Regions from separate parts of the Streptomyces sp. NPDC028289 genome, predicted to be linked through region 2. Evidence: riboswitches for the same ligand, from Rfam matches in the RefSeq annotation. Region 2 holds a riboswitch; each other region holds the start of a gene.
What was found. Region 2 has a riboswitch for cyclic di-AMP ahead of ACZ4UV_RS16155 (C40 family peptidase). Riboswitches for the same ligand answer to the same signal wherever they lie in the genome.

Region 1 (7,284 bases), on a different contig from region 2:
CAGTGGAAGGCGGCGATCGCCGAGGTCATCGCCGAGGGGGTGGCCGCGGGCGAGTTCGGCTGCCCTGACCCCCCGGCTGCGGCGCTGCGGCTGACCGCGCTGCTCGACGGGCTCGCCGTCCAGCTGACGTCGTATCCCGGTGCCGTGGCCCGGTCCAGGGCCCAGGAGTGGGCCGACGAGGCGCTGGCGCGCGAACTGGGGCTGTCCGGGCAGCAGTAAGGGGCGGCCCGCAATGCGGCCACCCCTTACCCGCCGGTTCCGCCTCAGGCCACGGAAGCGATCCGCATCTTGATGTCGTCCGGGGAGAGCGCTCCCTTGGCCGTCACGTGGTCGCCGGACGACTCCCCGCGCAGCCGGCGCCCGATCCAGGGGACGAGGTACTCGCGGGCCCAGTGCACGTCGTCGCGGCGGACCTCCAGGGTGCCGCGGGGCGGCAGCGGGGGCCACGGCTGGTCCGGGTCGGCCGGCACCTCGACGCCGAGCACCTGGCCCGCACGCAGCGCCACGCGTGTGTGCCCCTCGGGAGAGAGGTGCAGCCGGTCGTCGTCCCAGGCCCGCCGGTCCTGAATGGTCTTCAGGGACCACAGGTCCAGGACGGGGCAGCCGTACCGGTCGGCGATGGCCCGGACATGTCCGTTGTACGTGGCGATCTTGCCGCGCATGTGCTTGAGGACGGGCACGCCCCGGGTGTCGAAGCCGGTGGTCACCAGCACCGTACCGACGGCCTCGGTCAGCCGGGCCACGGCCCGCTCGAACCGCTCGGCCACCTCGTCGGGGTCGGTGCCGGGGCGGATGATGTCGTTGCCGCCCGCGCAGAAGGAGACCAGGTCCGGGGCGAGTTCCAGGGCCTGCGGCACCTGGTCCGCCACGATCTGGTCGAGCAGTTTCCCGCGCACGGCGAGGTTGGTGTAACCGAAGTCGCCCTCGGGCCGCCGGTCGGACAGCAGTACCGCGAACCGGTCGGCCCAGCCGACGAACGCCCCGTCGGGGCCGGGGTCTCCCACGCCCTCGGTGAAGCTGTCCCCCACCGCCGCGTACGACCCGATCACTGATGCATTGTCATTCTTCGAATCGTCTCCCACGTCGGACCATGATTCACCTTCGGTTGTGACCTACGCGACCGTAATAAGGGGTTGACGCTCGGTGAGATAAGACACTTTTAAATACTTTGCCAACCTTGGAATAAGGCCCTGAACACCGACGTTGAAGCGTCGGTCGTAGGGCCCCTGGTCAGCCGACGGCGACACCCTTGGAGCGGAGATAGGCGACCGGGTCCACGTCCGAGCCGTAGTCGGGGGTGGTGCGGATCTCGAAGTGCAGGTGCGGGCCGGTCACGTTGCCGGTCGCGCCGGAGAGACCGACCTGCTGGCCCGCGGTCACGGTCTGGCCGACCGAGACGGAGAGGGCGGAGAGGTGGCCGTACTGCGCGTAGTAGCCGTCGGCGAGCCGGATGACGACCTGGTTGCCGTAGGCGCCGCCCCAGCCGGCCGTGACGACCGTGCCCGCGCCGACGGCCTTGACCGGGGTGCCGGTCGGGACGACGAAGTCGACGCCCGTGTGGTAGCCGCTGGACCACATGCTGCCGGCCACGTGGTAACCGGTGCCGACGGCGCCGGCGGCGACCGGGAGGTTGAAGCCGGAGGTGGTCGCGACCGAACCGTCGGAGCCGTCCGCGGAGGAGGACGAGGACGAGGAGGACGAGGAGGCCGAGGACGAGGAGGAGGAATACGACTGCGGGTTCGACTGCGTCTGCGGACGGGAGCCGGAGTCCGTCGTCGTGGTGTGCCGGCCACCGAGGGTGAGCTTGAGTCCGGGGTGGATCAGCGAGGGGTTGTCGCCGACCGCCTGCCGGTTGTCGGCGTAGAGCCGGTGCCAGCCGCCGCGGACGTTCTGCTCGCGGGCGATCTTCGAGAGATAGTCACCGGGCACCACCGTGTAGATGCGGTGCGCGAAATGCGCGGCGCCGGAATTCCCCGCGGGCGCCTCCTTCACCGCGGTCTTCCCGATCACGGGAAGCGTCTGGGCGGCCTTTTCGGAAACGGACTGCGTAGTGGCCGCGTGGGCGCCGGTGGCCCCCATGAGCGGCAGAGCCAGCGCGGCGCCACCGGTTCCGGCGACGGCCATCGAGCGGGTGAAACGCTGGGACTTGGGGCGGCGGTGCTTACCCTTCGCGGGCATGGCGCATTCCTCTCCGGCGCCTGCGAGGTGAGCTGTCGGGTTCGGGCTGGAGCTGCCCGGCCACGGCGGAAAGCGTGGCTGTACCCCTAGCCGTCCCGGGAACCGGAACAGGCGGTCTTACCTGGTGGGTCCCCCGCTCCTGCCGGGCACGGGTGAGTGTGTGTGGGGACTCCGGGCGGCGGCAGGATTCGGCGTTCCGTCCGGATGTGTGGCGAACGTAAGCGAGTAGGACGGACGTGGACAAGCGTCCGGTTCCGGCCGTCCGGGTTTCACTTGATCCGTTACCGGAAATCCCGGTCACTCTCCGTGAATTCCGGCCTGTTCGCTTTTCCAATCCGCTTACGGAACACCGGGATTACGTGAGCATGACGCGCGACGGACGGTCACGAATATGACGCTCCTCACGCACGTCATGCCACGTCCCCTTATTACACGCCGAGTTGTAATGAAGGCACCTATTCGGGCATATGTGTCAGATCCGGCGAAGCCGGATGACTGCCGCATCCAGGTCGCCCTTCAGTCCGGTGCGCAGCCCGTGGTGCAACAGGACGGCACCCCGGTGCACTTCGCCCGTTTCGCGGCATTCGTATGACGCTGTCGGATCGAGCCCCTGCAGCCTCAGCGCCGGCGCCGGCTCGCCGTAGCTCTGGGCCTGCAGCCAGGCGAGGACGACGGTCTCGTCGCCGAGCGTGTACTGCACCGCGCTGAGCCCGCCGGCCGGCGGCCGCAGCCGGAACTGATCGCCGCGCTGCACCTGGTGCCGGATCTCCTTGTAGAGCTCCACCCAGCGGCCGGCCTCGGCGAGCTCCTCCTCGGTCCACTGCGAGAGGTCGCCGCCGATGCCGAGCGCACCGGCCATGGAGCTGACGAACCGGAAACGCAGGCTGCTGACCCGGCCGTTGAGCTGGTGGTTCGGGCTGTCGGTGACCCAGGCCGACATCACCCGGGCGGGGTGGATCTGGCTGAAACCGTGCTGGATGGCGAGCCGGTCCAGCGGGTCGGTGTTGTCGGAGGTCCACACCTCGTCGGTACGGCTCATGATCCCGAGGTCGATCCGCCCGCCGCCGCCGGAGCACGACTCGATGGCCACGTTCGGGTGGGCCGCCCGGATCCGGTCGAGCAAGGCGTACAGCCCGCGCACGTGGTCGACCCACAGGCGCTGCGGGTAGGGCTCGCCGGGCCAGCCCGCGTCCGTGAAGCAGCGGTTGAAGTCCCACTTGACGTAGTCGATCGGAGCGCTGGACAGCAGGGCGTCGAGCTGCTCCCACAGGTACTCCTGGACGTCCTCGCGGGCGAGGTTGAGGACGAGCTGGTTGCGGAGTTCCGTCCGCTTCCGTCCCGGCTGGTACTGCACCCAGTCGGGGTGTGCGCGGTACAGGTCGCTGTCCGGGTTGACCATCTCGGGCTCGACCCAGATGCCGAACTGCATGCCGAGGGCGTGCACGTAGTCGGCGAGCGGCTTGAGACCCTTCGGGAAGCGGTCCGGGTTGGGCGTCCAGTCGCCGAGCCCGGCGCGGTCGCTGGTGCGGGCGCCGAACCAGCCGTCGTCCACCACGAACAGCTCGACGCCGATCGCGGCGGCCCGGCGGGCGAGGGTGGCCTGCTGCTCCTCGGAGATGTCGAAGGTGGTGGCCTCCCAGGAGTTGAACAGCACCGGCCGGTCCTGATCGGCGTCCGGGATGATGTACGCCCGCTGGTAGGCGTGCCAGGCGCGGCTCGCCCCGCCGAAACCGCCGTCGGTCCACAGGCCCGCGAAGACGGGGCTGGTGTACGACTCGCCCTCGGCCAGCATCAGCAGGCCCGAGTCGTCGTAGCCGGCGCCGCCGGTGATCTGCACGCGCGCGTCCGGGAGCTGGGCGACCGCGATCCGCCAGGAGCCGGACCAGCCGAGGGCGCAGCCCCAGACCTCGCCGCGCTCCTCGGTGGCGTCGGTGTCGAGGGCGACCCAGGGCAGGTGCTGGTGGCCGGTGTGGCCGCGGCGGCTGCCGATGACCTTCTCGCCGTAGGTGAGCGGGGTGCTGGTGAGCCGGGACTCCGCGGCCCAGCGGCCGTGCAGCTGGGAGAGCCGCCAGCCCTCACGGTCGGGGAGCGTCCAGGTGGCGGGGTCGGCGCGCAGCAGCTCCACGCGCGTGTGCCCCTCGTTGTCGACGGTCACCCAGCGCTCGACGACGTCGCCGCGCATCCGGTAGTGCAGGGTGATGACGATGCCGTCGTCCGTGAAGCGCAGCCGGAGCTCGTCCTCCTCGACCTCGTAGGAGTCGAAGGTCCACTCGGTGCCCCGGCGCTCCTCGGTCCGCACGGACAGGGCGGGGCGGACGAAGCGGGGGCCGCCCTCGACGGGATACTCCTCGCGGCCGTCCAGCGGGGACTCGAAGGGCCAGTAGCCGGGCAGCCCCCGGGTGCCGAGCTCCTCGGCGTCGGCGAGCCGGATCCTCGGCCCCCAGTGCAGGTGGAGCAGTTCGTCGGACTCCGTCAGATGCAGCGCGTAGCTGCTGGCGGGGCCCGACAGGAGCCAGGTACGACCGTTTTCGGCGATGTCCACCATCGAGAAACCTCACACAGGTGCCAACAGATCCGCTCAAGCCCCAACATCATCAAGGGCCGCGGGCTCCGGAAGCAAGGGCCATGGGCCGCCGAGACGACGCCTGTGGACAACTCATTGCCCGTGGAAACCGATGTCGTATGGTCGGTCCAGTGCCCGTCGACGAGCAGCGCCGACGGGGCCGACCGGGAGGAGCCCCCCGTGACGCAGCAGGTCCCGTCGACCGAGCCCGAGCTCGCCGGCGTGCGCAACTTCCGTGACGTGGGTGGCCTGCCGACCGTGGACGGGCGCCGGGTGCGGCCGGGCGTGCTGTTCCGCAGCGGCCATCTGGCGCACGCGACGGAGCAGGACGCGGAGTTCCTCGCCTCGCTCGGCCTGCACACGATCTTCGACTTCCGCAACGCGGCCGACCAGAAGCTGGAGGGCCCGGACGTCGAGCTGCCCGGCGTGCGGAACCTGAACCTGCCGCTGACCGACCCGGCGCACGGCGCGGACTTCTGGAAGATGGTCCGCGAGGGGGAGATCGACCAGCTGCGCGGGCTCCTGGGCGACGGCAGGGCCGCGGCCCGGATGGTCAGCTCGTACCGCACCATCGTCAAGGACCGCACCGACGAGCACTCGCGCGTGCTGCACGCGCTCGCCGAGGACAGCGTCCCGGCGCTGATGCACTGCGCGGCCGGCAAGGACCGGGCGGGCATCTCCATAGCCGTGACGCTGCTGGCGGTGGGTGTGGAGCGGGACGCGATCCTCGCCGACTACCTGGAGTCCAATGCCAAGCACCGCCGCTACAAGGTGCGGCGCAGCGGCGGCGGGGACGGCGCCTACAGCCCCGAGGTGATGGACCTGCTCAGCCCGCTCTTCGACGCCCGCGCGGAGTACCTGACGGCGGCCTTCGAGAGTATCGCGGAGATGTGGGGCGAGGTCGACACGTACCTGGAGCAGGGCCTGAAGCTGGCCCCGGAGACCCGGGAGCGGCTGCGCGAGCGTCTGCTCGACTGAGGCCGGGCGGAGGGCGGCGGCTCAGCCCTTGCCGCCGAGGGCGAACAGCAGGTAGAGGAAGCCGGCCAGGGCGTGCCCGACGGCCAGGTAGATGACCAGCCGGATCCACAGGGACCGGGGGAACTTCTCCTCGATATTGCTCACGGCAGCTCTCCAGTGATCGGTCCCAGGCACAGCGTGGCCGTGGGACTCTGCAGCAGGGTGTGGACGAACAGGAGCTCGACCCCGTCCTGGTCCTCGGCGGCGAGCCGGTGCGGGGTCAGGGAGTCGAAGTGCGCGCTGTCGCCGGGCGCGAGCACATGGGTGGTGTCACCGAGGCGCAGCCGGAGCCGGCCGCGCAGGACGTGCAGCCACTCCTCGCCGGGATGCACCCGCACGATGTCGCCCTGGGAGCCGTACGGCACCCGGACGCGCAGCGCCTGCATGCCCCGGCCGGACGCCCCGGCCTGCCAGTAGGTCCAGCCGCCGGCGCGGGTCGGTTCCATGTCGCCGGCGCGCACGATCGCGTCCCGGTCGGCGACGGTCTCCCCCAGCAGATCCGATACCGTCGTACTGTAGACACGCGCGAGCGCGAGCAGCATCGGCAGCGAGGGCTGCCGCTGTCCGGTCTCCAGGCGGGACAGATGCGCGGGCGACAGCCCGGCGTCGCGGGCGGCGGCCTCCAGGGTGAGACCGGCGCGGCGGCGCAGGGCGCGCAGCTGCGGGGCGACGGCAGGCAGGTCGTCGACCGGCCCGCCCGCCCGCTCGTTGTCGGAGGAGCTCATGCCTCCATTCAGCCGCAGCTTTGCCTAGGAGGCAATTTTTTTGCCTCAGAGGCAAAAGGCTAGCGGTTGGCCACCGCCTGCTTGATCAGCGTCTTGCCGAAGTCCCACATCAGGCCGCCACCGCTGTGGGCGTCGTCCATGACGTCCGTGAAGGCGTCCACGAAGCGGTCCACGTCCGACTCGTCGAGGACCAGCGGCGGGATGAGCTTGATCACCTCCAGGTGGTCGCCGGACACCTGGGTGAGGATCCGGTGCCGCTGCAGCAGCGGTACGACGACCATCTGGGCGAACAGGCCCCTGCGGGCCGCCTGCAGCATGGTCCAGCGGCTGCGCAGCTTCAGCGAGCTGGGCCGGCCGAACTCGATGCCGATCATCAGGCCCCGGCCGCGCACCTCGGCGAGCAGCTCGTACTTGTCGGTCAGCGCGGCGAGCCGGGACTTGAGCTGCTCCCCCACGGCCCGGGCGTTGGCGACGGTCTGTTCGTTCTCCATGACCGACAGGACGGCGAGCCCGGCGGCCATGGCCTGGGCGTTGGCGCCGAAGCTGGCCGAGTGGACCAGGACACGGTCCATGGAGGAGTAGACCTTCTTGAAGATCCAGTCCTTGCCGAGGGTGGCCCCGACCGGGACGTACCCGCCGGACAGCGCCTTCGCCACGCACACCAGGTCCGGCTCGACGCCGTCCTCGTGCTGGTAGGCGTAGAAGTCGCCGGTGCGGCCGAGGCCGGTCTGCACCTCGTCGGCGATCAGCAGCGCCTTGTGCCTGTGCAGCAGCTCCTGCGCGGCGCGCAGATAGCCGGGC
Region 2 (7,284 bases):
TTGATCTGGGCGTAGGTGGTGCGGGGGAGGGAGACGCCGGCGGAGCGGTAGGCGGCCTGGGCGAGGCCCGAGCAGTCGAAGGCGTCGGGGCCGGTCGCGCCCCAGACGTAGGGGCTGCCGAGCTTCGAGTAGGCGTAGGCGATGGCGGCCGCGGCGCGGGAGTCGGTGGCGGCGACGCTGCCGGCGGTCAGCGGGGCGCGGGCGTCCGACGCGGAGCGTGAGGCGCGTTGGGTGCCGTCGTCCGCCGCGACCGCCGACCGCTGCTGGGGTGACAGCCGGTCCAGGAGCTGTCGCGCCTCGCCCAGTTTGCCGTTGACGGCGGCCTTCTCCCGCTTCAGCTCGGCCTGCCGGGACCGCAGCGACGTCAGCTCGACATGTGCGGCACCCTGCAACTGCTCGATCTCCCGCAGCTGTTGCCGTACCCGTGCCACCGCACCGGCCTGCCGGTCACCGGCCCGCTCGGCGAACGCCGCGTCGTCCAGGTACCGGTCGGGATCGCTGGACAGCGCCAGCTGCCAGGCCGGGTCGATGCCGCCGTCGCGGTACTGCGCGGCCGCGAAGGAACCGAGCGCGTCCCGGGCGGAGTTGAGCTTCTCCTGCGCGCGGGCGGTCTCGTCCTGCAGCGACTTCAGCCGATGCTGGGCCGTGTCGGCCCTGTCCTTCGCTCCGTCGTACTTCTGGGTGGCCTCCTCGGCCTCCTGGTACAGCTGGTCCACCTTGGCCTTCACCTGCGCCGGTGTCAGTTGCGGCTCGGCGTTTCCGGTCCCTTCGAAGGCCGTCGCGGTGGCCGCGCCCGCGAGGGCGAGGGTTACGGCCGTGCGGGCCGTGTTGCCGCCGAGCGAGCGCTGTCGGGGCTTGCGGTGCGCTGCCACCTGGACTGTCCCGTCCTTTCGTACGACCGCCGTCTCGTCCGTGGGCACGCCGGGGGGAGCGTCCGTACGGCCGCGGGGAGTGCGGATTGCGCGTCCGGCGGCGGCCCGCACAGGGGGAGCGGGCCGCCGCCGGACCTTCTCGGCGGTGGTGTCCGACTGCCGCCCCTGGCCCGGGCGGCGGTGGGGAGTCGTTCACCTGGGGGAGGACGCTAGGCCCGGGTGTGTCGGCTTGGTAACGCGATGCACGGAATTGGCGTGACTGGATCGTTACCGGACGGTATGTGAACGGGATTCCGGTCCGGAGTCGTCGGCTTCTCGGGGCGGGATGACCGAAGCGGCGGTTCCGGGGCTGATGGGGGACGCGGGGTGCTATGGGGTGCATGTATGCGGGTGCCGGGTGCCGGGTGCCGGGTGCCGGGTGCCGGGTGCCGGGTGCCGGGTGCCGGGTGCCGGGTGCCGGGGGAGGGGCCGGTGGCCGGTGCCCCCGGGGGCCCTGATTAGGCTCCGGGGCCATGGACGTACTCATCCATCTCTTCGTCGGCCTGCACATCATCGGCATCGCCGCGCTCCTCGGCGGCTTCCTCACCCAGATGAAGGCGATGGGCCAGGGCACGGCCCGGTTCGTCCCCGGGATGCTGCACGGCGCGTTCACCATGCTCGCGACCGGCGTGATCCTGGTCGGTCTCAACGAGGCCGACGACCACCACGTCAACACCATCAAGATCGGCGTGAAGCTCGCCCTGCTGATCGTGATCCTCGGGCTCGTCTACGTGAAGCGGGACGACGAGAAGGTCGAGAAGGGCGCTTTCGGCCTGGTGGGCCTGCTCACGGTGGTGAACATCTTCATCGCCGTCCTGTGGACCTGATCCCCGGCATCCTCAGCGGGTCTTCCTGAGAGCGGCACGGGCGTCCGCCGCCGCACCGGCCGCCACCGTCAGCCAGGCCGCCACCGTGACCCACACCAGCACCCGCCCCGGCCACCTCAGCCACGCGCCGCCGACGGCGGCCGCGACCGACAGCGTCGCCGTCGCCGTCATCCCCATCGGGAACACCGTCGACCAGCGGCGCATGTCGTAACGCGGGCGGGGCCACGCCACCTCCGCGGCCAGCAGGACGACGTACCAGGCCAGGTCCAGGACCAGCAGCGCCACCGTCACCACGCGCAGGACGCCCTGGTCGTCGTCGTTCCACAGGTACAGCCGCGCACTGTCGGCGGCCAGCAGCCGTGCCCCGGCCAGCGCCGAGATCGCGAGCGCGCCGCCCGCCACCCACTGGTCACCGGGCCCCTGGGCGATCTGCCGCCACTCGAACCGGGGCACGGCGAGCCCGTACATCGCCAGCCCCACCCAGAACAGGACCAGCGAGAGGTGTGCGAGCCATGCCGTGGTCACGGCCGCCGCCAGCGTCGCACCCAGCACGGCCGGCCCCTGCGTGGCCACACAGGCCAGGAACACCGCGCCGGGCATCCGCGGCTTCCAGTGCCGCACGACGAGGACCAGCAACGGCAGCCACAGCGCCACCGACAGCGCCAGCAGGGCCTCGGCCAGGGTCTGCCACCCGAGCGCCGAGAACCGCGTCCCCAGCACCGTCGTCGCCGCCACGGCGGTGAGCGCGCCAGGCGTCCGCGCCTCCCGCGCCCACCGCAGGCGGTCGCGCGCCAGCCGTACGACGAAGTCCGCCGCCAGCGCCGCCCACATCACGCAGGTCAGTACCAGCGCCACCCGGGACACGGTCTCGGCGCCCGCCAGGTGCAACCCCACCGACATGATGCCGGTGGCCATCACGGCGGCCCCGGCCGCCGGCGGACGCTGCGCCCACCAGCCGCGGAGGGGTGAAATGCCGGACATGCCCCTGATGCTAGGGAGTGCCGCCCGCTGGACGAGCGGGGCACGCGCGCGTGCGGCCCGAAACGGCGCCGACCGCGCGAGCCGTACGGTCGCGGCGGACGGGAGCGCGGGGGGATGTGGGGGAGCGGCTGCGGGTGCGTGGCGGGCGGCGGGCGCCGCTGTGCGTGCGGGGCCGGCGAAGAGAAGCGGGAGGCGGCGCCCCCGGGGTGGTGGGCGCCCCGTCGGGTCAGGCCGGGCGCACCACGCTGTGGATGATCGACTCGCCGCCGTAGTAGATCGACTCCTCCCGGACGTAGGCGCCGGGCTTCGGGGCGTGGATCATCATGCCGTTGCCGATGTAGATGCCGACGTGGCTGACGTCGTCGTAGAAGAAGACCAGGTCGCCGGGCTGGGCGTCGGCGAGGGGGACGGTGGTGCCGGCGTTCACCTGGTCGTAGGTGGTGCGCGGCAGGGAGACGCCCGCGGCCTTCCAGGCGGCCTGGGAGAGCCCGGAGCAGTCGTAGGAGCCGGGGCCGGTGGCGCCCCAGACGTAGGGCTTGCCGATCTGCGCGCGGGCGAAGGCGATCGCCTTGGCGGCCTTCGTGGCGTAGGCGGAGGACGAGCTGCTCGACGTGCCGGAAGAGGAGCTGCCCGACGCGGTGGACGACGACGTCGCCCGGTCGGCCGCCGCGGCCTGCTGCTTCGCCAGCTCCGCCGCCTTGCGGTCCGCCGCTTCCTGCTGCCGCTTCTCGATCGCCGCCAGCCGGGCCTTCTCCGCGGCCGTCAGCTGGGACAGCAGCTCCCGCGCGGAGGCCAGCTTCGTCTGCACCGTGGTCTTCGCGGTCCTGAGGTCGTCCTGCGTCTCGGTGAGCGACTCGAGGCTCCGGGTGGCCTCCTGCCGCTTCTTCATGGTCGCGGACTGCTGGGTGACGTAGTCGTCGACCGCGCCCTTCTGGCGCGCGGTCAGGCGGCTCATCAGCTGGTCCTGGTCGAAGTAGCCCTGGGGGCTGTCCGCGAGCAGGAAGGTCGCCGTGTCGGGAACGCTCGCCCCGGTCCGGTACTGGGCCGCGGCGAACGAACCCAGTTCCTCACGCGCCTTGTTGAGCCGGTCGGTGCGTCTGGCGACGTCGTCGAGCAGGGTGTCGACCTGCTTGCGCTGACTGCCGGTCCGCTCCTTGGCGGCGTTGTACTTCTCGGTCGCCGACTCCGCCTGCCGGTAGAGGGCGTCGACCTTCTTCTCGACCTCCTCCAGGCTCGGCTTGCCGTCCGAGGAGGGCGCGGCCTCGGCCGTCTGGGAGAACAGGGCCATGGAGGTGAGGGCGGCGGTGGCCAGTGCGGGGGTGCGTATGCCTGCCGCGCGTGTTCCTGACGGCCGGGACTTGCGGTGCGACGCCAACGGGGGCGACTCCTTCCAGCGGTCCGCCTACCGAGTTAGCTGTCGGGTTCGGGCGGGTGGTTCGGAAGGGTTGCCCTACGGTCCGTTCCCCGGAGGGGAGTCGGGACCGATTCACCCCGGGATCGGTGTGGGTCCCCGGCTCCGGATGCGCGGTGGCGCCCCGGACTCGGCGGAGGCCGTGCGGCCCGGCGACGTTCGCCGGTGGGGGTCGTACGGCCTGCCCGGCACGCTAGCCAACTCGTGTGGTCTCTGTGAAGTTTGATGTGCGATATGCCCGATACATTTTCGTGACCTTGGCGTCGGGATTTGTTCAGGCGGGGTGATCCGGGACGTTATGGGTAACTTGCCATGGATTGTTGAGAGGTTCGTGGTGGGCCTTCGCGGCCGTGTGACGCGCGTCGACCTGCTGTGACCGAACGGATCTGTTCGGTCACCGGGGCGAGTTTTCGGGGCGGCGGCCGGTTGTCGGTGGGGCGCCCTAGACTCGGAGAGCGATGAGCAGCCTCTTTGACGACAGCTTCCTGGCGAGCCTCCAGGCCCCCCGCGGCCATGACGAGGAACCCCCGCCGCCGCCCGAGGACGAGCACGCTCCGGAGTCGATTCCGGACGATCTGTTCGGCGGGAAGTTCGACGTGCCCCCGGACCGGGACGCCTACTACCGCGACGGCGCCGCCCGCCCGGCCCTGGACCCGGCCGCACTCCTGGAGGGGCTGAACGACAACCAGCGGGCCGCCGTCGTGCACGCCGGCTCCCCGCTGCTCATCGTGGCCGGCGCCGGTTCCGGCAAGACGCGCGTGCTCACCCACCGCATCGCCCACCTGCTCGGCGCGCGCAATGTGCACCCGGGCCAGATCCTCGCGATCACCTTCACCAACAAGGCCGCGGGCGAGATGAAGGAGCGGGTCGAGCACCTCGTCGGCCCGCGCGCGAACGCGATGTGGGTGATGACCTTCCACAGCGCCTGCGTGCGGATCCTCCGGAGGGAGAGCAAGAAGCTCGGCTTCACCTCCTCCTTCTCGATCTACGACGCGGCCGACTCCAAGCGCCTGATGGCCCTGGTCTGCCGAGACCTGGACCTCGACCCCAAGAGGTTCCCGCCGAAGTCGTTCAGCGCCCAGGTCAGCAACCTGAAGAACGAGCTGGTCGACGAGGAGGACTTCGCCGCCCGGGCGAGCGACGGCTTCGAGAAGACCCTCGCCCAGGCCTACGCCCTCTACCAGTCGCGGCTGCGCGAGGCGAACGCCCTCGACTTCGACGACCTGATCATGACGACGGTCAACCTGCTGCGCGCCTTCCCGGACGTCGCCGAGCACTACCGCCGCCGCTTCCGGCACGTCCTGGTGGACGAGTACCAGGACACCAACCACGCCCAGTACGCGCTCGTGCGCGAGCTGGTCGGCACCGGCGCGCACGACGAGAGCACCCCGCCCGCCGAGCACGACCTGCCTCCCGCCGAGCTCTGCGTCGTCGGTGACGCCGACCAGTCGATCTACGCCTTCCGGGGCGCCACGATCCGCAACATCCTGCAGTTCGAGGAGGACTACCCGAACGCGACGACGATCCTCCTGGAGCAGAACTACCGCTCCACCCAGACGATCCTCTCCGCCGCCAACGCGGTCATCGAGCGCAACGAGTCCCGCCGCCCGAAGAACCTGTGGACCAACGCGGGCGCGGGCGCGCAGATCACCGGCTACGTCGCCGACACCGAGCACGACGAGGCGCAGTTCGTCGCCGAGGAGATAGACCGTCTGACGGACGCGGGCGAGGCGAAGGCGGGCGATGTCGCCGTCTTCTACCGCACCAACGCGCAGTCCCGTGTCTTCGAGGAGATCTTCATCCGCGTCGGCCTGCCCTACAAGGTCGTCGGCGGCGTCCGCTTCTACGAGCGCAAGGAGGTCCGGGACGTCCTGGCGTACCTGCGGGTGCTGGCCAACCCGGAGGACTCGGTCCCGCTCCGGCGCATCCTCAACGTCCCCAAGCGCGGTATCGGGGACCGCGCGGAGGCGATGATCGACGCCCTCGCCCAGCGCGAGAAGATCAGCTTCCCGCAGGCGCTCAGGCGCGTCGACGAGGCGTACGGCATGGCCGCGCGGTCGACGAACGCGGTCAAGCGGTTCAACACGCTGATGGAGGACCTCCGTACGGTCGTGGAGTCCGGCGCCGGACCCGCCACGGTCCTGGAGGCGATCTACGAACGCACCGGTTACCTGGCCGAGTTGCAGAGCTCGACGGACCCGCAGGACGAGACCCGCATCGAGAACCTCCAGGAACTCGCCTCCGTGGCGCTGGAGTTCGAGCAGGAGTCCGGCGAGGGAGAGCAACCGGGCGGGCTCGCCGACTTCCTGGAGCGGGTGGCCCTGGTCGCCGACTCCGACCAGATCCCCGACGAGGACGAGAACGGCGACGGCGTCATCACCCTGATGACCCTGCACACCGCCAAGGGCCTCGAGTTCCCGGTGGTGTTCCTGACCGGTATGGAGGACGGCGTCTTCCCGCACATGCGCTCCCTCGGCCAGACCAAGGAGCTCGAGGAGGAACGGCGCCTCGCCTACGTCGGCATCACGCGCGCGCGGGAGCGGCTCTACCTCACGCGGTCGGCGATGCGCAGCGCCTGGGGTCAGCCGTCGTACAACCCGCCCTCGCGCTTCCTGGAGGAGATCCCGGGCGCGTATCTGGAGTGGAAGCGGACCGGGGCGACGGCGCCGGTCTCCTCCGGGCCCGTCGCGGGCGTGGCGGCCTCGCTCTCCTCGACCCGCTCGCGCTCCTCGGCGTCGGGCGCGTCCGGCTTCGCCACCCGGCGGACCTCGGAGAAGCCGGTGGTCTCGCTGGTGGTCGGCGACCGCGTGACCCACGACCAGTTCGGCCTCGGCACGGTCGTCGCGGTGAAGGGCACGGGCGGCAACGCGGAGGCGACGATCGACTTCGGCGACGCCAAGCCGAAGCGGCTGCTCCTTCGGTATGCGCCGGTGGAGAAGCTGTAGTGGAGAAGGCGTAGCGGCGAAGGCGCGGTACCGGGCCCCGCTGCGGCGGGGCCCGCCGGTATCGGCCGGCTCAGGTCGGGTCGAGCCCGTGGCTGCGCAGCCACGGCAGCGGGTCTATGGCGGCGCCGCCGGCCGGCCTGACCTCGAAGTGCAGGTGCGGGCCAGTCGAGTTGCCGGAGTTCCCGGAGTACGCGATCGGGTCGCCGGCC
Region 3 (7,284 bases), on a different contig from region 2:
GGCGTAGATCCCGGCGGGGCCGGCTCCGACGATGGCTACCCGCAGGGGGCGCGGCATGATCAGGTTCCCTTCGAGTGAGGACAATCGATCTCGAACGGGAAGCCTAAACTAAGGCAGTCCTAAGTTAGTACGCGGGTCCGCTCTATGACCTCATAAGCCGATCTTATGACGTGTGTCGGGTCCGGCTTATGGCGTCCCGGACGTCATCGCGGCCTCCCGGTGCTTGGCGGGTGCCCGGCGCATGCACCACCCTGTCCTCTGCGGCGCACCGAGGCGCGGTGGCCGGAGGGCGAGGGGTGAGGGCGTGCAGGCACGCGGGGAGACGACCGTCGCGGTGACCGGCGGCAGCGGGTTCGTCGGGAGCCATCTGGTACGGCGGCTGCTGGAGCGCGGGTACCGGGTGCGCGCGACCGTCCGCCGCGCGTCCCGCGCGGCGAAGGTACGGCCCCTGTGGGAGCTTCAGGAGGCCTTCCCCGGCAGGCTCACCCTGTTCGAGGCCGACCTGCTCACGGACGGCTCCTTCGACACGGCCTTCCATGGCTGCGCGACCGTCTTCCACGTCGCCTCGCCGTTCCTGATGCCGGAGCGGATCAGGGACGGCCAACGGGACGTGGTGGACCCGGCGTTGCTCGGCACCCGCAACGTGCTCGGCAGCGTCGAGCGCACGCCGGAGGTGGATACCCTGGTCTTCACCTCCACCGTGGGCGCGATCTTCGGCGACTACGCCGACGTCCGCGGGATGGCCGGCGAGGTCCTGACGGAGAAGTACTTCAACACCACCAGCACGGTGGTGGACAACCCCTACCACTACGCCAAGACGGTCGCCGAGCGCGCCGCCTGGGACGCCGAAGCCGCCCAGGACCGCTGGCGCATGGTCTCGATCAACCCCGGCCTGATCCTGGGCCCCTCCCTCACCCCCGCCTCCGAGTCCGGCAGCCTCTTCCTGCTCGACGAGCTGTTCAAGGGCTACTTCTGCTACGGGGCCCCGGACTTCAGCTTCACCACCGCGGACGTCCGCGACGTGGCCGACGCGCACATCGCGGCGGCGGAGAACCCGGTGGCCAGGGGCCGATACATCGTGGCCAACGAGACGATGACGTCGTTCCACGAGATGTCCCGGATCATCCGCACCCGCCACCCCTGGGACCCACGCCTGCCGCGCACCGCGCTCCCGCACGGCCCGGTACGGGTCCTCGGCCCGCTCTTCGGCCTCACCCAGGACTACATACGCAAGCACCTCGGCATCCGCTTCCGCGTCGACAACGGCCGCAGCGTCCACGAACTGGGTCTTGCCTACCGGCCCGTCGAGGAGACCCTCCTGGACCACCACGAGAGCTGGCGCACGCGGCGGCGGAGGGTCTGAGCCCGACGGCCGGGGGGCACAGGGGGGTCAGGCCGGGCGGATCACGCGGTGGATCGCCGACTCCCCGGCGTTGTAGATCGACTCCTCGCGGATGAGCGCCCCGGGGCTCGGCGCGTGCACCATCGTGCCGCCGCCCGCGTAGATCCCGACGTGACTGTCGTCGTCGAAGAAGAAGACCAGGTCACCGGGTTCGACGGCGGCCAGCGTGATCGGCGTGCCGGCCAGCGTCTGCTCCTGCGCGGTACGCGGCAGCGTGACACCGGCGGCGCGCCAGGCGGCCTGGGTCAGGCTGGAGGCGTCGTACGCCCCCGGCCCGGTGGCTCCCCAGACACACGGCCGGCCGATCTGCTCCCGGGCGAACGCCAGCGCCTTCATGGCCTTGCCCGGCTCGGCCCCGACGCCCGGCTGGACGAAGGCACCGGGTTCGGCGTAGGCGCCGGGCGCGGCTGCGGTGGGCGCCGGGGCGGGGACCTGCGGGGGTGCGGTCGGCAGGGGCGTGGTGGGGAGCGGGGCGGTGAAGACCGGGGCCGGGGCGGCGGCGGTCATCGCCATGGCCGGCGCGGGCGCCGCCATCGCCTCGGGCGCCGCGGTCATGGCCATCGGCGCCGCGGCCATCGCCGGGGCCGGGGGTGCCGCCATCGGCGCTGCCATGGGGGCAGCCATCGGTGCCGCCGCGGGTGCTGCCATGGGGGCCGCCATCGGTGCCCCCGCCGGCGCGGGCATCGGCGCGGGCATCGGCGTGGGCATCGCGGCGGCGGGCGCTGCCATCGCCGTGGGCATGGCCATGGTGGCCGCGTAGGCGTAGGCACCGTCGGCGGGCTGCATGCCTGCCGCGTAGGCGTAGGCGTAGGCATCGTCGGCGGGCTGCAGGCCAGCCGCGTAGGCGCCGGACATGTCGGCGGCGGGGGCCGCGGCGAAGGGAGCGGCCGGTGGCATGGCGGCCATGGGCGCCGCGGGGGCCGCCGTGGTGTACGCGCCGATGCCGTAGGCGGTGTCGGCCGTGACCGGCGGTACGTCCGGGTAGGCGGCGGCCGCGTTCGGCGACATGACCCGGAAGCCGCCGGGGTCCATCGGGCCGGGGGCCGGGGCGGGAGCGGCCGCGGGAACGGCGGGCGCCGCCGTCGGGAAGGCGCCGCTGTTCGTGGGGGCGGTGGTCGGGAACGCGCCCGTGTCCGTGGGAGCCGCCGTCGGGAAGAAGCTCGTGCTCGCCATGGGGTCCACGGTCGGCAGGACGCTCGTGCTCGCCATGGGGTCGGCAGTCGGGAAGGCGCCCGCGTCGGCCGGGGTCGGCATCGGGAACGAACCCGTGGCACCCGGCGTCATGATGCGGAAGGAGCCGGTGTCCCCCGGGGACGGTGCCGGGGCCTGGGCGGCGCCCGCGTCCATGGCGGGCGCGCTCTGGTAGGTTCCGCCGCCCGAGCCGCCCGGGGTCATGACGCGGAAGCCGCCCGAGTCCGCCGAGGCCCGGGTCGGGGCGCTGTCGGCACCCCCCGGGGTCATGATGCGGAAGGTCCCGGTGTCCGACGGGGACACGATCGGGATGCCGCCCGTCTCGGTCACCGCCGGGAGCGCGCGGGTGGCGGCGGGGGAGTCGGTCCGGAAGGAGCCGCTGCCGGAGCGCTGGTTCGGTATGCCGGCGGCGGGAGCCTGCCACGGCTGCGCCGGGGCCTGGCGCTCGGGCGTCGGCCAGGGGCTGGGCGCCGGTGGAGCGGCCTGGGCGGCGGGGGCCGGGGCCGCGTCGAGGGCGGCGATCGCGCGCTGCCCGGTGCGCTGGGACAGCACCTCGCGCGCCTTGGCGAGCTTGAGCTGGTTCTTGGTCTTCGAGGTACCCGGCGTGGGCCGCTGCGGCCCGGCGGCGGGCAGCGCCCGCGGCGCACCCGAAGACCCCGCGGGCAGCGCCGCGGCGGGCCCCGCCGTCAGCTCCAGCTTCGGGCGCGCCGGCAGTTCACGGACGACCTCGATCTCGCTCTGCGCGGACGGTCCCGCGGTCAGCTCCAGCCGGGCCGGGCCGGAGTCCTCCAGCTGGCCGAGCAGGTCGGCGGCCATGGCGCTGACGGGCCGGCGCGGGCCGGGGCGGGCGGGCTGCCGGTCGGTGGGCAGCGCGGCCGGAACGCTCGGCCCCAGCTTCGAACGTGCTCCCTCGAACCACTCACGGGCGATGTTGTCCAGGCCCGGGTCGTCGCGCCGGGGCCGCTTGAACAGCGGGACACCGCGTGAGCGCGAGCCCCCGCTCAACGCACGCGTGGCGTTGTAGTTCCCGGTGGCGTTCTCGGCCTGGTCGTAGAGGCTGTCGATCCGCTGTCGAACCTCGTCACGGCTCTCGGGCGCCATTGAGGGGTCGTGCTCCTTCCGTACTCCGCCTACCGGGTTAGCTGTCGGGTTCGGGCGGTGGAATCCGGAAGGCATGCCCTACGGCCCTTGTCCTCGCGGACGGCGGCCGATTCACCCCAGTGGTTCGGTTGGGTCCCCGGCTCCGGATCCGCCCCTGAGGGGCACCGGACTCGGCGGAGGCCGCGCGGCCCGACGGGATTCGCCGGGGGGAGCCGAGCGGCTTGCCCGTCAACTTAGCCAACTTGTGTCACTCGTGTGAAGGTTGAAGTGGCTAATGTCCGATACGTATTTGTGATGTTCGTCGTAGCGTTCGGAACTCGACCGTACGGAACGGCATTTCGCGCGCATCCATTGCATTCGCAGGGTCACCGGGGCGTTGCCGTCGGTCGCGTTCCTCCTGTTCCGGGACACCCGCTTCCTGTGAGGTCACCGTGAATTCGCGGGTCTGTTGAACGCGGTGGTGCCGTGAGCCGTATAGGGCGGGGGATTTCCATGCCCGGCCGCCCACGACACAGGGGAACGACCTTGAGACGCAACAGGCGCAGACGCCCGACCGGCGCACAGCGCGCGACCTTCGCAGCGGTCGCCCTGATGCTCGGCGGCGCAGGACTGGTGGCGGTGAACGTCTATGCCTCGGCCACCGAGGGCGGCGGGGACCAGCAGGGGCAGGTCGCCACCGGCCAGGTGCTGTCCGCGCCCACGGTCTACTGCCCCGACGTCGGCAGCCGGCTGACCTCGGTACCGGACGGGGCCCGGGCCGACGTCGACGGTGAACTCGCCCGGATGGACCAGCAGATCGCCGTCGCCTACCAGCAACTCACCGAGCACGCCGCCGAGATCGAGCAGAACCCGGCCTTCGCCGACCAGGCGATCATCGGCCCGCTGAAGGAGCAGCGGTCCGCGTCGCTCCAGCGCATCGCCGAAGCCATCGGCCGCGAGGGCGACCGTCCGCAGGGCCTGGACGACCTCGCCGCCTGCACCCTGCGCTCGTCGAACCAGGGTGACGGGCAGTCAGCGGCACCGCAGGGCGGTGCCACGCCGAGCCAGAGCGGCCAGGGCAGCGCCGCACCGAGCCAGGGCACCGGCGCCGGCGGCCAGGGCGGCAACGGCCCGGTCGCCGCCGACTACGCGGACATCACCTCCGTCCAGCCCGACGTCACCACCCCGGCCGAGCGGCCCGGCGGCTCCAGCGGCACCTTCAGCTCCAGCTGCGGCGTCAACGCGAACGGACTGTTCAACTCGGACAACGTGATCGTCGCGCCCGGGGTCTCCAACGGCGCCCACCACTTCCACGACTACATCGGCAACCAGTCCAACAACGCCTTCGCCAGCGACCAGGACCTCGCGAACGCCGACACCAGCTGCGCGGACCAGGGTGACAAGTCCACGTACTACTGGCCCGTGCTGCGGCTGCAGAACGGCAAGCAGGAGCGGGACGCCGACAAGCCGGGCGGCGGCACCGAGGGCAACGCCGGGCAGATCGTCACGGCGAAGGAGGTCACGCTGACCTTCGAGGGCAACCCGACCTCCAAGGTCACCGAGATGCCGCGGCTGCTGCGCATCATCACCGGTGACGCCAAGGCGTTTGTCAACGGCCCGGCCAACGCCAACGCCTCCTGGAGCTGCACCGGTTACGAGAACCGGCAGCTCAAGGACAAGTACCCGCTCTGCCCCTCGGGCAGCGACGTCGTGCGCACGTTCAGGTTCCAGAGCTGCTGGGACGGCCGGAACATCGACAGCGCCAACCACCGCACCCACGTGGCGTTCGAGGCCCCCGACGGCAGCTGCCCGGCCGGATTCCAGGCCATCCCGCAGCTGGTGCAGCGCATCGTCTACGCCGTGGACGCGCCGAGCCTCCAGGACGGCGGCCGTACGGTCCCGCTGTTCGCGGTCGACTCGTTCCCCGAGCAGCTGCACAAGCCGGTCACCGACCACGGCGACTTCATCAACGTCTTCGACGAGGGCCTGATGCGGAAGATGGTCGACTGCATCAACTCCGGCCGGACCTGCGGGGCCGGGGCCGACGAGCAGCCGCCGTCGCAGAGCGCGGCGCCATCCGAGCCGTCCGAGCCGAGCGGGACCGCGAGCCCGGTCACGCCGCCGGCCGAGTCGCAGAGCGCCGAGCCGTCCGAGCCGGCGACCGAGCAGCCGTCGTCCGAGCCACCGGTCGGCACCCCGGCCACGCAGACCGCCACCGCCACCGCCACCGCTCCGGGCTCCGGCGGCACCGGGCTGCCGAGGGTCTACGCGACCGCGTCGCCGAAGAGGACGTCGACCACCAAGTCGTCGGGCGGCGGTGTGATCAGCGAGCCGACGCAGCGGCCCGACACCGAGGCACCGACCGCCGGTGACTCCGCCGCGCCGACCGGCACCGCGGTCGCCGCCCCGGCCGGCCAGGAGACCCCGGCCACCGGTTCCGGGACGGAGCCCCAGACCGAACCCCAGGCCGTCCAGGGCGGTCTCGCCGAGACCGGCGCCCACCTGTGGCCCGCCGTCTTCGGCGGCCTGCTGCTGGCCGGCGGGGCCGCGTTGCTCTGGCGCACCAGGCGGAACTCGGTCTGACCCCTCTCACCTACCGGTCAGCGTGTCCTGGGCGGGCTCGAACGTGGGGAGCATCTCGTCGTGCTCCGCGCTGCCGAGCCCGCCCAGCGCTTTTTGTTGACCTACCGTCATATTACTGAACCGTAACCTACCGACTGCTACCGCCGGTAATGCACGGCTCGTTACCGTCGGGTAAACCGCACCCGCCCCGTCGGCCGCTCCGGGGACGTCCGTTGCACCTCCCACGTCCAGCACGTCCAGGAGGTTCCCCATGCCTGTCCGTGTCCGTCTGGTGGCCACCGCCGTCGCCGCTGCCGCCTGCCTCTGTCTCCAGACCCTGCAGGCCACGGCCTCCCAGGCGGAGGTCTCCCGGGGCGTCACCATCCCCGCCTTCTACGACCCGCCTGCCACCCTCCCCACGGCCGACGGATCCCTCGTACGCACCGAACCCCTCCCGCTGGCCCTGAGCCTGCCGAGCCTGTCCGGCCCGCTGCCGGGCACCGCGACCCGCCTGATGTACAGGCCCACCGACTCGGCGGGCGACCCCGTCGCCGTCACCGGCGCCTACATCGAGCCCACCGCCCCCTGGCTCGGCCCCGGCGCCCGCCCGCTGGTCGCGCTGGCCCCCGGCACCATGGGACAGGGCGACCAGTGCGCCGCCTCCATGGGCCTGCAGTACCCGCTGCTCCTCAACGGCCGGACCGTGTCCGTCGGGTACGAGGACCTGTCGATCTACCGGCTGCTCGCCGAGGGCGTCGCGGTCGTCGTCACCGACTACGTAGGACTCGGCGCCACGGACCGGCTCCACACCTACGTCAACCGGCTCGACGGCGCCCACGCCGTCCTGGACGCCGTACGCGCCGCCCGGAACCTGCCCGGCGCCTCGGTCACCGCCGCCTCGCGCGTGGGCCTGTTCGGCTACAGCCAGGGCGGCGGCGCCACCGCCGCGGCCGCCGAGCTGCAGCCCGCCTACGCCCCGGACATCACCCTCTCCGGCACCTACGCCGGGGCGCCGCCCGCCGACCTCACCGCCGTCACCGCGGCCATCG

Region 1: another riboswitch for cyclic di-AMP. It lies ahead of ACZ4UV_RS13120 (M23 family metallopeptidase); the one in region 2 lies ahead of ACZ4UV_RS16155 (C40 family peptidase).
Region 3: another riboswitch for cyclic di-AMP. It lies ahead of ACZ4UV_RS30445 (C40 family peptidase); the one in region 2 lies ahead of ACZ4UV_RS16155 (C40 family peptidase).

The regions. Positions count from the first base shown of each region.
Region 1 is NZ_JBVHTI010000002.1:1,150,244-1,157,527, reverse strand. It holds gene ACZ4UV_RS13130 (TetR/AcrR family transcriptional regulator) at 1-219, shown strand, start outside; gene ACZ4UV_RS13125 (SGNH/GDSL hydrolase family protein) at 264-1,049, opposite strand; gene ACZ4UV_RS13120 (M23 family metallopeptidase) at 1,231-2,178, opposite strand; cyclic di-AMP (ydaO/yuaA leader) riboswitch at 2,183-2,343, opposite strand; gene ACZ4UV_RS13115 (alpha-galactosidase) at 2,651-4,723, opposite strand; gene ACZ4UV_RS13110 (tyrosine-protein phosphatase) at 4,922-5,719, shown strand; gene ACZ4UV_RS13105 (DUF6126 family protein) at 5,741-5,863, opposite strand; gene ACZ4UV_RS13100 (helix-turn-helix domain-containing protein) at 5,860-6,483, opposite strand; gene ACZ4UV_RS13095 (aspartate aminotransferase family protein) at 6,543-7,284, opposite strand, start outside.
Region 2 is NZ_JBVHTI010000003.1:435,303-442,586, forward strand. It holds gene ACZ4UV_RS16140 (C40 family peptidase) at 1-872, opposite strand, end outside; gene ACZ4UV_RS16145 (hypothetical protein) at 1,385-1,738, shown strand; gene ACZ4UV_RS16150 (tellurite resistance/C4-dicarboxylate transporter family protein) at 1,751-2,719, opposite strand; gene ACZ4UV_RS16155 (C40 family peptidase) at 2,946-4,094, opposite strand; cyclic di-AMP (ydaO/yuaA leader) riboswitch at 4,102-4,276, opposite strand; gene pcrA (DNA helicase PcrA) at 4,589-7,075, shown strand; gene ACZ4UV_RS16165 (M23 family metallopeptidase) at 7,146-7,284, opposite strand, start outside.
Region 3 is NZ_JBVHTI010000006.1:269,918-277,201, forward strand. It holds gene ACZ4UV_RS30435 (FAD-dependent oxidoreductase) at 1-57, opposite strand, end outside; gene ACZ4UV_RS30440 (NAD-dependent epimerase/dehydratase family protein) at 305-1,363, shown strand; gene ACZ4UV_RS30445 (C40 family peptidase) at 1,391-3,694, opposite strand; cyclic di-AMP (ydaO/yuaA leader) riboswitch at 3,705-3,880, opposite strand; gene ACZ4UV_RS30450 (DUF1996 domain-containing protein) at 4,286-6,256, shown strand; gene ACZ4UV_RS30455 (lipase family protein) at 6,507-7,284, shown strand, end outside.